DNA from 4 places in the Rhizobium sp. N324 genome. Region 4 is predicted to be linked to each of the others. Evidence: predicted binding sites of a transcription regulator. Region 4 holds the regulator's gene; each other region holds the start of a gene.
What was found. Region 4 encodes PhoB, which activates phosphate uptake and scavenging genes when phosphate is short. Its sites were predicted from a motif close to TGTCATNNANCTGTCAT; they were not measured.

Region 1 (3,206 bases), 1.9 Mb from region 4:
AGCGTCCAGGCATCGAAGCGCCGGTTGAGACGCTTCGACAAGAAGAACACCGTCACCTCCGAAGCAACGCCGGCGCTCCACAGCAGGCCGACTTCGGTGCCGGAAAAGCCGAGATGATGCCAGTAGATCGACGAAAACGCGTTGAGCACTGCATGGCTCGACTGCTGGATGGCGACACCGATCAAGAGCAGCAGCAAATGCGGCTCGCGCAGCCCACTGCCGGTGGCGGCCGGAATGTTGATCGGCTGGCCGCGCCGACGTGTCGGCCCGATGCGCGGGCAGAAGATCGCCATGACAACGGTCATGGCAAACCCGAACACCATGACATCAAGCACCAATCCGCCGCCCCACCGGCTGATCAGCTGGCCGCCGACCAGTGTCGAGACGATGAAGGCAATCGAGCCCCAGACGCGCATCGATCCGTAATCCAGCCCCCAGCGGCGCACGCCCGAGATGACGATCGATTCGACGACGGGCACATAGGGCGCAAAGGTGGCGCCCTGCAGCGCATAGACGATCGCCACCGGCCAGAAACTCGTCGTCCAGAACAGCGCGATCGCCGTCAGCAGCGACAGGCCGCCCGACCAGAGCAGCACGTCGGCGCGCTCCTTCAGACGGTCGGCGATCATCGCGACGACAGGCGCCACCAGCACGCGAACCACCATCGGTATGGCGAGGATGATGCCGATTTCATGGTCGCTGAAGCTGTGGGTCGCGAGCCAGACGGGAAAGAATGGCAGGACGATGCCGTTGACGAGCAGCGGCGCGCAATAGGAAAGCGCGCTGAGCAGCCGGAAGCGCGGCGGCGCTCCCTCACTCGGGGACTGTTGGGCGGGAATCATTGGTGGACCTGAAGGAAACTGGTCGTTGTCCTAACACACCACCCTGGAGGCGCCTATTGCGAGAAATAGCCCTACTGAAACGTTTTAGAAAATAAATACAGCCTGTCGCCCGACGGTAACGGGTAAGTCGGTGGAGCGCGGGCGCGGGCGCGGCGATGCCGATATCAGGCCGCCTGCGGGGCCAGTTCGCCTTCATCGCGCATTTCAATGGCGGCAAGCGCCGGCACGCTGCTGGCGAGCGCCCGCCAGGTGATCAGTTCGAAGGTGCCATCCTCATGCTCGGCGACCGCCGTGCAGCTCTCCACCCAATCGCCCGTATTGATGTAGCGGATGCCGTCCATGTCCTGGATGATGGCATGGTGGATATGGCCGCAGATCACGCCGTCGGCGCCGCTTTTGCGCGCTTCCTCCGCCACGACGCGCTCGAACTCGCCGATGAAGTTGACGGCATGTTTGACCTGCAGCTTTGCCCAGGCCGAGAACGACCAGTATGGCATGCCGAGGCGGCGGCGCACGGCCGCCAACAGGATGTTGATGCGGATTGCCGTGTCGTAGGCCCAGTCGCCGAGATAGGCGAGCAACCGGGCATTGCGGACGACGACGTCGAATTCGTCGCCGTGCAGGATCAGATATTTCTTGCCGTCGGCGCCGTCATGCATCATGCGGTCGACGACCTCGATGCCGCCGAAATGCATGCCCGGGAAGTCGCGCAGGAATTCGTCGTGATTGCCGGGGATATAAACGACGCGCGTGCCCTTGCGCGCCTTGCGCAGCAGCTTCTGGACGACGTCGTTGCAGACCTGCGGCCAGTACCAGCTGCGCTTCAGGCGCCAGCCGTCGACGATGTCGCCGACCAGAACGATCGTATCGGCCTCGTGGTGGCGCAGGAAATCCAGGAGGAAATCAGCCTTCGCGGCCTTCGAGCCGAGATGGACATCGGAAATGAAGAGCGTGCGGAAATGTCTGGGTTCCATCATGTCTATCACGAGCGTCGCTCATGCCCCATCTTTCATCTCACCTTCCAAAACCAGACTCGTGTTTCAGGAAGATGACAGGTTGCGGAAAAGCCGGCGCGGTGGCGATGTTGCCCTCTCCATCGGGCACGTTCATGATGACGGCGATTCCAGATCCGACACTGCGGAATGGCTGATGCGCCTCTTTCTCGTTCGCCACGGCGAATCTCTCGGCAACCTCAACGAACAGGCCTATCGCCAATTCGGCGATCACAACGTGCCGCTGACGCAGTGGGGCCATCGTCAGGCGGTCGAAGCCGGCGGGGCCATCGCCTCCTATCTGAAGGCATTGCCGCGCGCCGATTTCGGCAAGCTGCAGATCTGGTACTCGCCATTCCTCAGGACACGGCAGAGCAAGGACGCCCTGCTCACAGCCCTGCCGGAAAGTGTCGTCGGCGAGATCCGGGAGGATTACCTGCTGCGCGAGCAGGATTTCGGCCTCTTCACCGAAATCTATGACCATGCCGAACAGAAGCAGAAGTTTCCCGAGGAATTCGAAAAATGGGCGAGGCTGCGCAGCAACAGCGGCAAATTCTACGCCCGGCCGCCGGATGGCGAGAGCCGGGCGGATGTGGCCCAGCGGGTGCGTCTCTTCCTCCAGACCGTCATGCGCGACGCTGAGAATAGCGACCACAACGTCGTCATCGTCGGCCATGGCGTCACCAACCGGGCGGTCGAAATGAATTTTCTGCACCGCCCCGTCGAATGGTTCGAACGCTCAGACAATCCCGGCAATGCCGATATCACGCTGATCGAGGGCACGCGCTTGCAAGGATACCAGTCGATCTTGCTGCACCAGGCCGCCGACCGGCAGCCGGGACAGGAAGGTGAGTTGCGCGATGCCTATGGCGCCGATGTGACGATCACGCCCAAGGCCGGCGGGTAGTGGGAACTCCTATCAGGCCATTACCAGCAGTTCAATCAATGAGCACGGCGTTGCTACATCCCCTTCTCCCCAGCGGGGAGAAGATGCCGGCAGGCAGATGAGGGGGTGAGCGGCAAAGCCGCGAATGCACTGAGCGCAGGCGAAGGGCAATCTATGGCGTGCCGTACAGCCCCCTCATCCGACCCTTCGGGCCACCGTCTCCCCGCTGGTGAGAAGGGAAAGCAAGCGTCAATCTCGCCCGGGGCACAACCCTCCCCGTTTCGCCGTCACCCTATGTCGGTGACGTCGCCGTTGCCGCGTCCTGCCCGGCCGGGACCTCCTCGGTCACGGTCTCCGGCCGCTTCGTCCGCAGCAGGCGCAGTACGAAGACGAAGAAGACGGGGACGAAGAAGATCGCCAGCACCGTCGCCGAAATCATGCCACCGAGCACGCCGGTGCCGATCGCATTCTGGCTGGCGGCACTTG
Region 2 (3,206 bases), 340 kb from region 4:
AAAGGCTGATGGCAATCGGCGACCGGCATTATGGCAAGATCCGCGCCTCCGCGATCGACTGGCTGGAACGGGTCGAGATCGACGCCGACCGCATCGACGACCAGCCGCGCGCCTTTTCCGGCGGCATGCGCCAGCGCCTGCAGATCGCCCGCAACCTCGTCACCGGCCCGCGCCTTGTCTTCATGGACGAACCCACAGGCGGCCTCGACGTCTCGGTGCAGGCGCGCCTGCTCGATCTGGTGCGCGGCCTCGTCAACGATCTCGGCCTCTCGGCGATCGTCGTCACCCACGATCTCGCCGTCGCCCGCCTGCTCTCGCACCGGATGATGGTGATGAAGGACGGCTACGTCATCGAACACGGGCTTACCGACCGGGTGCTCGACGATCCGCGCGAACCCTACACGCAGCTGCTGGTCTCCTCGATCCTGCAGGTCTGAGCAATCGGTGCAAACCAGGAAAGAAGACATCATGCCAACGCCCCTCGTCGTTTCCGAAGTCTCGAAGAGCTTCACCATGCATCTGCGCGACGGCATCCGGCTGCCCGTCGTTTCCAATGTCGCCTTCTCGGTCGCCTCAGGCGAATGCGTCGTGCTCGGCGGCCCATCGGGCGTCGGCAAGAGTTCGCTGCTGAAGATGATCTACGGCAATTACGCCGTCGATACCGGCCAGATCCTCATCCGCCACGACGGGCGCATCGTCGACCTCGCCGCCGCCGACCCGCGCACCGTGCTCCACGTCCGGCGCCATACGCTCGGTTACGTCAGCCAGTTCCTGCGCACCGTGCCGCGCGTGGCGGCAATCGACGTGGTCGCCGAACCGCTGGTGGCGCGCGGCGAAGACGCCGTCGCGGCACGGGAGAAGGCCGGCGCCCTGCTTGCCCGGCTCAACCTGCCGGAAGCGCTCTGGCAACTCCCGCCCGCCACCTTCTCCGGCGGCGAACAGCAACGCGTCAACATCGCCCGTGGCTTCATCACCGAGCACAGAATCCTGCTCCTCGACGAACCCACCGCCTCGCTCGACGCCAGGAACCGTGCCGTCGTCGTCGGCATGATCGAGGAGAAGAAGCAGGCGGGCGTCGCCCTTCTCGGCATCTTCCACGACGAAGAAGTCCGCGAGGCGGTCGCCGACCGCATTCTCGACGTCCAGCTCTTCTCTCCCGGAAAGATCGCCGCATGAGCCGCAAGCTGGGCATTGAACCCTCTATCCACGAGACAGCCTCGGTCAGCGAGTCCAGCTTCGGGCGCTTTACGGAGGTTTCCGAACGCTGCCGCATCAGCGAAGCCACCTTCGGCGACTATTCCTACATCATGCAGGACGGCTCCATCTGGTGCGCGACGATCGGCAAGTTCGTCAATATTGCCGCCGCCGTGCGCATCAACGCCACCAACCATCCGACCTGGCGCGCGACACTGCATCATTTCACCTATCGCGCCGCCGACTACTGGCCGGACGGCGACATGGAGGAAGACTTCTTCGCCTGGCGGCGCGCAAACCGGGTGACGATCGGCCACGACGTCTGGATCGGCCATGGGGCGACGCTCCTGCCGGGCATCAGCGTCGGCAACGGCGCGGTGATCGGCGCCGGCGCGGTCGTCTCGAAGAATGTCGCGGCCTACTCGATCGTCGGCGGGGTGCCGGCTAAATTGATCCGCGAGCGCTTTTCGAAAGCGGTCGGCGAGCGCATGGACAGGCTTGCCTGGTGGGACTGGGACCATGACCTTCTGCGCCAGGCGTTGCAGGATTTTCGCAACCTGAGCGCGGAAGATTTTCTAGCGAGATATGGTGGCTAAACCTCCGATATAGGCGCTGAGAATTGTGACACGAACTACACAAATATGACACGCGAGGTTCATCAAGCGGGACTAATGCGATCCTGACCAAAGGCCTGGATCGCAAGGGAAGAGCATGATGTTCGAGCTCAAGAATGTCACACGCCGTTTCGGAAAAAAGCTCGCCGTCGATTCCATCACGCTCGCCATCCCGCAGGGCCAGATGGTCGGCATCATCGGCCGTTCCGGCGCCGGCAAGTCGACGCTCTTGCGGATGATCAACCGGCTGCAGGAGCCGAGCTCCGGCACCATTCATTTCGCCGGCGTCGAGGTTTCCGGGCTTCGCGGCGGGGCGCTGCGCAACTGGCAACGCGACTGCGCAATGATCTTCCAGCAGTTCAACCTGGTGCCGCGCCTCGATGTTCTCACCAATGTCATGCTCGGCCGCCTCAACCACCGCTCGACGCTTCTCAGCCTGCTCAACATCTTCACCCGCGAAGAACGTGTATACGCCATCGCAGCCCTCGAACGCCTCGGCATCGAACAGACGGCACTACAGCCGGCCGGCACGCTTTCCGGTGGCCAGCAGCAGCGCGTGGCGATTGCGCGGGCGCTGATGCAGAGCCCGAAGATGGTGCTCGCCGACGAGCCGATCGCCTCGCTCGATCCGCTGAACGCCAAGATCGTCATGGATGCGCTGCGCGACATCAACGAGCGCGAGGGCATCACCGTCATCACTAACCTCCACACGCTCGATACCGCCCGCAACTATTGTGAGCGCATCGTCGGCATGGCCGGCGGCCGCGTCGTCTTCGACGGCAAGCCGTCGGAGCTGACCGCCGAGGCGGTGAAGGCGATCTACGGGACAGACAAGGACGGCGCCGGCATCGACGAAACGATGACCTCGACGTCGATCAACATCGCTCCCGAGCGGGCAGACAATCAACCCGCCGGCGTCCAACCGCTGGCGCTGGCCGGCCTCTGAGCGAGGCGGCCGCGATCGAGCGCCCGCGTCAAGGGCACACTTCTTCGTAACGGGAGACCGGGGAATACCGGTCAATAGGAGAGACACATGTTGAAGAAAGCACTCTTTGCGGCAACGGCGCTCTTCGCGCTCGCCGGCGCCGCCAATGCTGCAGATCTCAAGGAATTCCGCATCGGCATCCTCGGCGGCGAAAACGAAACCGACCGCCTGCGCAATTATGCCTGCCTCGCCGACCACCTGAAGCAGGAATTCGGCTTCGAGAAGGTCTCGCTGTTCCCGGCCGCCGATTATGACGGCGTCATCCAGGGCCTGCTCGGCGGCACGCTCGACTTCGCCGAACTCGGCGCTTCGGGCTACGCAGCCGTCTACATCAAGGATCCGAAGGCTGTCACGCCGATCCTCACGACGCAGCAGAAGGATGGTTCGACCGGCTACCACTCGATCGGCCTCGC
Region 3 (3,206 bases), 790 kb from region 4:
CACCATCCACTACCCGTCGAAGGAAGAGACGTCGATCTACGACGGCGCGATGCAGTACAAGGCCGAAGGCGTGCCGCTCGTCATCTTCGCCGGTGTCGAATACGGCAACGGCTCCTCGCGCGACTGGGCGGCCAAGGGCACCAACCTGCTCGGCGTCAAGGCCGTGATCGCCCAGTCCTTCGAGCGCATTCATCGCTCGAACCTGGTCGGCATGGGCGTCATCCCCTTCGTCTTCGAAGAGGGCACGACCTGGCAGAGCCTCGGCCTCAAGGGCGACGAACTCGTCACCATCGAGGGTCTCGACAAGATCAAGCCGCGTGAGAAGAAGATCGCCAAAATCACCTATGGCGACGGCACCGTGAAGGAAGTTCCGCTGCTGTCGCGCGTCGATACGCTCGACGAGGTGGTCTACCTCAACAATGGCGGTATCCTGCAGACGGTTCTGCGCGATCTGGCTGCCTGATTGTTAATAGCCTCGTATGATAATGGCCGCCGGAGAGCAGTTTCCGGCGGCTTTTCTTTGCGGCGGCGGTATTTGAGGGGGCTCACAATGATTTGTTTTCTGCGGGTTCCGGTTGCGCTGCGTCTCACCCGTTCGTGACTTTTCGTTTGGACCCGGAAGGATTATTCGTACGTTCATATGTCAGGGCCTCCGGTTGGAACACGCCGTCGGCGCTGAAAAAGAGGTGCAGGTGAATGTCCCCCCGTTTTTTGATTCCGCTGATAACCGGCGTTGTTCTCTCAGGTCCACTGCAGGCCGAAGACGGCACGCCGAAAGGTGTCGTCGAACTCTTCACGGCACAGGGCTGCTCTTCCTGCCCGCCGGCTGACGCGGCTTTCCGCAAGCTGGTGAGCCAGGGCGATGTCATCGCGCTCGCCTATCATGTCGATTACTGGAACTACCTCGGCTGGGCCGATACGCTGAGCTCCAAGGAAAACACCGAGCGGCAATACGGCTATGCCAGGACTATGGGCCGCAGCAACGTCTATACGCCGCAGGCGATCGTCAACGGGCGCGGCCATCTGGCCGGCGCCGATCTCAGCGGCATCAACAACAAGATCGACACCTATAGCGGCGAAGGCAACGGGCTGACGGTTCCCATCAGCGCGTCGATGCGCGGCGACGAGCTGGAAATCAAGATCGGCGCGGGACAGGGCAAAGCCAATGTCGTGATGGTCTATTTCGACAAGGAAAAGACCATCGAGGTCGAAAAAGGCGAGAACAGCGGCAAGAAGCTCTCCTATCTGCACAGCGTCACCAATGTCGAGACGGTCGGCATGTGGGACGGCAAGGCGACCAGTCTGACGCTGCCGGCCAGTGTGCTGCAGCGGCCGCAGCTCGAGGGTTGCGCGATTCTGCTGCAATCGGCGAACGACAACGGCGATCCGGCGGCGATCCTCGGGGCGACCGTGGTGATGGCGGGAAAAAATATCTGAGATTTCATCCGCTTGCGGGTGAAGTACCGGGCGGCCCGGCTGAGCGTATTCGGGGCTGGGGTTAAGGTCGATACGCTCCGCCGGGCCCTTTGGCGCGCTGGCGCCAAACCGGGATTCATAAATCCCCTGCAAATGAGGCGCTGTTTTGACTGAAATGCGGCGCTGCCGAGAAAGCGACAGCGCTGTCACGCGCATCGGACGATGCGCCGATTCAAAGTGCTCCAGCGTCCATGCGCGCTGATGCGCGCGCGGTGGTGCGACCGAATGTGACGGCCGGCGCTCTTGCAATTTGCGGCGGCTCGGGCACACTGTCACTCTCCTGTCACATGCAGAGGCCTTGGAGACTGAATGACAGAACAGCCGGATTTGCGACACGGCGAAAGCCGTTCCGTCGACAATAGTTCCTCAGTCGTCGTCGATCTCAGGGAATACAAGCAGAGCAAGGACCCGCTTCCGGTGACCTTTCATCGGCGCGAACTGGATGCCATCCTGTGGATCTACGGTCGTATGGTCGGTGACGGCGAATGGCGCGACTACGCCATCGATCACCTGAAGGACAAGGCGGTGTTCTCCGTTTTCAAACGCTCCGGTGAAATGCCGCTCTTCCGCATCGAGAAAAATCCCAAGCTCGCCGCCAAGCAGGGCGCCTATTCCGTGATCAATGTCCACGGCACGATCCTGAAGCGCGGTCACGAGCTGAACCAGGTGCTGAAGGTGTTCGACAAGGCGCTGAAGCTCGTCGACAAGTAGGACGCTTTTTCTGCATGTCGTTATCCCGGAACCGCTTCACGCTTCCGGGCACATCCATCAGCCGGCAAACAGCGTGCCGGGATAGGCGGAGGGATCCGGATCGGTCGTCATGCCCTCGCCGAGGACGCGCTGCATGAGCATCGTATCCAGCCAGCGGCCGTGTTTGTAGCCGGCGCCCCGCATCAGGCCGACCTCCACGAAGCCCGTCTTGAGATGAAGCGCGATCGAGGCGGGGCTGGCGCCGCCGATGACGGCGATCATCTGACGAAAACCGAGATTGGTGCAGCGCTCGATCAGCTCGGCCATCAATGCTTTGCCGATGCCGCGGCCGCGGGCTTCGGGCGCCAGATAGATCGAATCCTCGACCATCCAGCGATAGGCCGGGCGGACGCGAAAGGCCGAGGCATAGGCATAGCCGAGCAAAATCCCATCCGCACCGGCTGCGGCGATATAGGGGTATTGCTGGCCGACGATTGCCGAAAAACGCTGCGCCATCTCGGCCTCGGACGGCGGCGTGATCTCGTAGCTCGACGTGCCGTTCAGCACGGATTCCCGGTAGATACCGGTGATGGCGGGAATATCGGCTTGCGACGCATCGCGCAGAAGGAATGACATTGGCGGCTGGTCCAGCAGGAGGCAGGGCTCCTCTAAAACCATCCCGGCAAAATCAGCGCAACAAAAAAGGCGGCCGAAGCCGCCTTTTCGATCTCTGTCCGCCTGCTTATTTGCGGTTGCCCATGAACTGCAGCAGGAACATGAAGAGGTTGATGAAGTCGAGATAGAGCGTCAGCGCGCCCATGATCGCCTTGCGGCCGGCAACAGTGACGTCATCGGCTTCCAGGTACAGCTCCTTGATCCGTTGCGTGTCGTAGGCGGTGAGGCCTGCGAAGATCAGAACGCCGATCACCGAGATCGCGAACTGCATGGCCGACGAAGCCAGGAAGGCGTTGACGATCATAGCGATGATCAGGCCGAAAAGACCCATGACCAGGAACGAGCCCATCGCCGACAGATCACGT
Region 4 (3,206 bases):
GGTCCTGATGCGGACGGCGATCTCGCGCACCGGATCCTGAAAGGGGTTCTGCCGGGAACCGGCGAGCCTTTGCGGCAGGAGCCCGATCCTGTCGAAGAGAATGCCCGCAGCTTCATCGGCTGGCTGTTCGGCGATCGTGGCGACGAGGGTATTGCTCTTCAGCCTGGTGACGAAACGGGCGCTCTTTCTATCGATCTCGGCCCACCAGGCAAAATCGTAATAGGCAAGATCGAAGACATAGGTGACGCCCGCAGCAATGTCGATCGCCCTGGCCGGGATGATGTCGTTCGTCCTCTGACCGGTCAGCGTCATGGCGAGCGGCGCGTCGGCGTGCGGATCGTAGCAGACATGCAGTTTGATGGCCCGTTTGCCGCCAACCATGTCGGCCCAGCCGCCATACAGCGAGGAGACCTGGACGCGTGTGGCATCCAATATACGCAGCGTATCGCCGATATGACGGCGTATCTTTCGACTGGCACGGGCAGCCATGACGGAGAACAGATCGGCAAACAAGGCTGCCGGGCGCTTGGCATTGGCATCCGCCAGCGTGGCACGGGCCACACTGCGAGCGCCCAGGTGATAAAGGTTCGCCTCGTGGCTGAGCAAGCCGGCCTCGATCTCGCGCAGGCTGGCAGCGCCCGACAACTGGCCAAAAAGCAGCGCCAGGAACTGCGACTTCGCCGTCAGCCGGCGCACCCGGTGGTCGGCATTATGCTTGTCCACAAGACGATCGAACACCGCCCACGGAATATACTGTTGAAGCTGGTGAAAAACGCTATTCTCGTGCCGCATGACATTGATCTCCAATTCGTGTCCAGAACGCCGCGAAACGTCTGAAAACGAATAGAATCAATGCCATGCAACCTGTCCAGATATTTTAACCGGACAGCAGTGGGCTTGACCCGAGTATCCATGCCGCAAGCGCTGCGCTTGAATTTGTCGACCGCGGTCGCCTTGTCAGTTCAACAGAAACGAAGTGCCCACCCGCATGGGTCCTCGGGTCAAGCCCGAGGACGACGGAGGGTGGGGGAACGTCCGCGGCAGGAACCGCAGCGTGCGGTGATCTATCGGCCGCGTTTTGCGTTACGCGGCTCCCTCGCCCGGACGGCGGCAGGATGGCGGCTCAGGCTTCCATCGAATAGCCGGCGCCGCGGACGGTGCGGATGACGTCTTGCATGTTGGAGAAGTTCAGCGCCTTGCGCAGGCGGCCGACATGGACGTCGACGGTGCGTTCGTCGACATAGATGTCGTGGCCCCAGACGCCGTCGAGGAGCTGCGAGCGGGAGAAGACCCGGCCCGGCGACGACATCAGGAATTCCAACAGGCGGAATTCGGTGGGGCCGAGGCGGACTTCGCGGCTCTTGCGGTGGACGCGGTGGGTTTCGCGGTCGAGCTCGATATCGCCGCATTTCAGCACGGTGGAGAGAACCTCCGGACGGGCGCGGCGCAGCATCGCCTTGACGCGGGCGACGAGCTCGGGGGTCGAGAAGGGCTTGACGACATAATCGTCGGCGCCGGTGGAAAGCCCGCGGACGCGTTCGCTCTCTTCGCCGCGCGCCGTCAGCATGATGATCGGCAGCCGCTCGGTTTCCGGCCGCATGCGCAGGCGCCGGCAAAGCTCGATGCCGGAGACGCCGGGCAGCATCCAGTCGAGGATGAGAAGGTCGGGCGTGCGCTCCTGAAGCCTGATTTCGGCCTCGTCGCCACGAAGGATGGTATCGACCTCGAAGCCCTCAGCTTCGAGATTGTAGCGGAGAAGCACGCTCAGGGCTTCCTCGTCTTCAACAACTGCAACTCTCGGGATCATGCGTGTCGGTCTCCTCGCGCATGATCCTTAAACCGGGGGTGATTTAAGCAATGCATCCTGCGCAAATTCACAAAAAATGGCTGCGACCTCTTTGCGCGCCCCACATGGGCGCGCACGCAATCGTCTGGTTTAGGCGGTTATTCCGTGACCGCGCCGACGGTGTTGGCGCTGTCGTCCTTCGGACGGTCGCCTTCCGGCTGTGCGCCGGTAGCCATGTAATAGATGGTCTCGGCGATGTTGGTGGCGTGGTCGCCGATGCGCTCGATGTTCTTGGCGCAGAAGAGAAGATGCGTGCAGCTGGTGATGTTGCGCGGATCTTCCATCATGTAGGTCAGGAGCTCGCGGAACAGCGAGGTGTACATCGCGTCGATCTCGTTGTCGCGCTCGCGGATCGCACTCGCCTTGTCGGCGGCGCGTGTCGTGTAGACGTCGAGCACTTCCTTGAGCTGGACGAGCGCCAGCTCGGACAGATGCTCGAGGCCGCGGGCCAGCTTGCGGGGAACGCCGGTGCTCTGCACGGCGATGACGCGCTTGGCGGTGTTCTTTCCGAGGTCGCCGACGCGTTCGAGATCGGCGGCGATGCGGATCGAACCCATGATTTCGCGCAGGTCGGCGGCCATCGGCTGGCGGCGGGCGATGGTGACGATCGCCTTGTCGCCGATTTCACGCTCGGCGTGATCGAGGATCACGTCGTCGGAAATGACCTTCTGGGCCAGCGCCGTATCACCGTTGACCAGCGCCCGGACGGATTCGGCGACCATCTGCTCGGCCAGGCCGCCCATTTCGGAAATCCGCCGGGACAGGAACTTCAGATCATCATCATAGGCAGAATAAATATGTGTCGATGCCATGGGGCTTTATCCTCGAATAACGGGAAGGCTTGGTGACGCCAAAATCAGCCGAAGCGGCCCATGATATAGTCCTGGGTGCGCGGATCGTCGGGATTGGTGAACATCTTGTCGGTGTCGTTCTCCTCGACCAGATTGCCGAGGTGGAACATGGCGGTGCGCTGCGAGACGCGCGCGGCCTGCTGCATGGAGTGGGTGACGATGACGATCGTGTAATTTTCGCGCAGTTCGTGGATCAGCTCCTCGACCTTGGCGGTGGCGATCGGGTCGAGCGCCGAGCAGGGCTCGTCCATCAGGATGACTTCGGGGCTGACGGCGACGGCACGGGCAATGCAGAGGCGCTGCTGCTGACCGCCGGAGAGGCCGGTGCCGGATTCATGCACGCGGTCCTTGACCTCGTTCCAGAGGCCGGCGCGCTGCAGGCTGGTCTCGACGATCTGGTCGAGATCGGCCTTCGACTTGGCAAGGCCATGGATGCGCGGGCCGTAGGAGACGTTTTCGTAGATCGTCTTCGGGAACGGGTTCGGCTTCTGGAAGACCATGCCGACGCG

Region 1: a site for PhoB is predicted at 1,880-1,896, ahead of AMK05_RS12125 (UDP-2,3-diacylglucosamine diphosphatase). Genes of this name have one in related genera too.
Region 2: a site for PhoB is predicted at 1,825-1,841, ahead of phnC (phosphonate ABC transporter ATP-binding protein). Genes of this name have one in related genera too.
Region 3: a site for PhoB is predicted at 1,747-1,763, ahead of AMK05_RS21280 (DUF2794 domain-containing protein). Genes of this name have one in related genera too.

Annotation. Positions count from the first base shown of each region.
Region 1 is NZ_CP013630.1:2,511,801-2,515,006, forward strand. It holds gene AMK05_RS12120 (MFS transporter) at 1-842, opposite strand, end outside; gene AMK05_RS12125 (UDP-2,3-diacylglucosamine diphosphatase) at 1,007-1,819, opposite strand; gene AMK05_RS12130 (histidine phosphatase family protein) at 1,992-2,741, shown strand; gene AMK05_RS12135 (efflux RND transporter permease subunit) at 3,013-3,206, opposite strand, start outside.
Region 2 is NZ_CP013630.1:223,610-226,815, reverse strand. It holds gene phnK (phosphonate C-P lyase system protein PhnK) at 1-437, shown strand, start outside; gene phnL (phosphonate C-P lyase system protein PhnL) at 469-1,176, shown strand; gene AMK05_RS01025 (DapH/DapD/GlmU-related protein) at 1,173-1,790, shown strand; gene phnC (phosphonate ABC transporter ATP-binding protein) at 1,909-2,754, shown strand; gene phnD (phosphonate ABC transporter substrate-binding protein) at 2,842-3,206, shown strand, end outside.
Region 3 is NZ_CP013630.1:4,415,359-4,418,564, reverse strand. It holds gene acnA (aconitate hydratase AcnA) at 1-463, shown strand, start outside; gene AMK05_RS21285 (DUF1223 domain-containing protein) at 697-1,437, shown strand; gene AMK05_RS21280 (DUF2794 domain-containing protein) at 1,786-2,187, shown strand; gene AMK05_RS21275 (GNAT family N-acetyltransferase) at 2,245-2,802, opposite strand; gene AMK05_RS21270 (Bax inhibitor-1/YccA family protein) at 2,909-3,206, opposite strand, start outside.
Region 4 is NZ_CP013630.1:564,184-567,389, reverse strand. It holds gene AMK05_RS02775 (IS4 family transposase) at 1-792, opposite strand, end outside; gene phoB (phosphate regulon transcriptional regulator PhoB) at 1,124-1,807, opposite strand; gene phoU (phosphate signaling complex protein PhoU) at 1,945-2,658, opposite strand; gene pstB (phosphate ABC transporter ATP-binding protein PstB) at 2,703-3,206, opposite strand, start outside.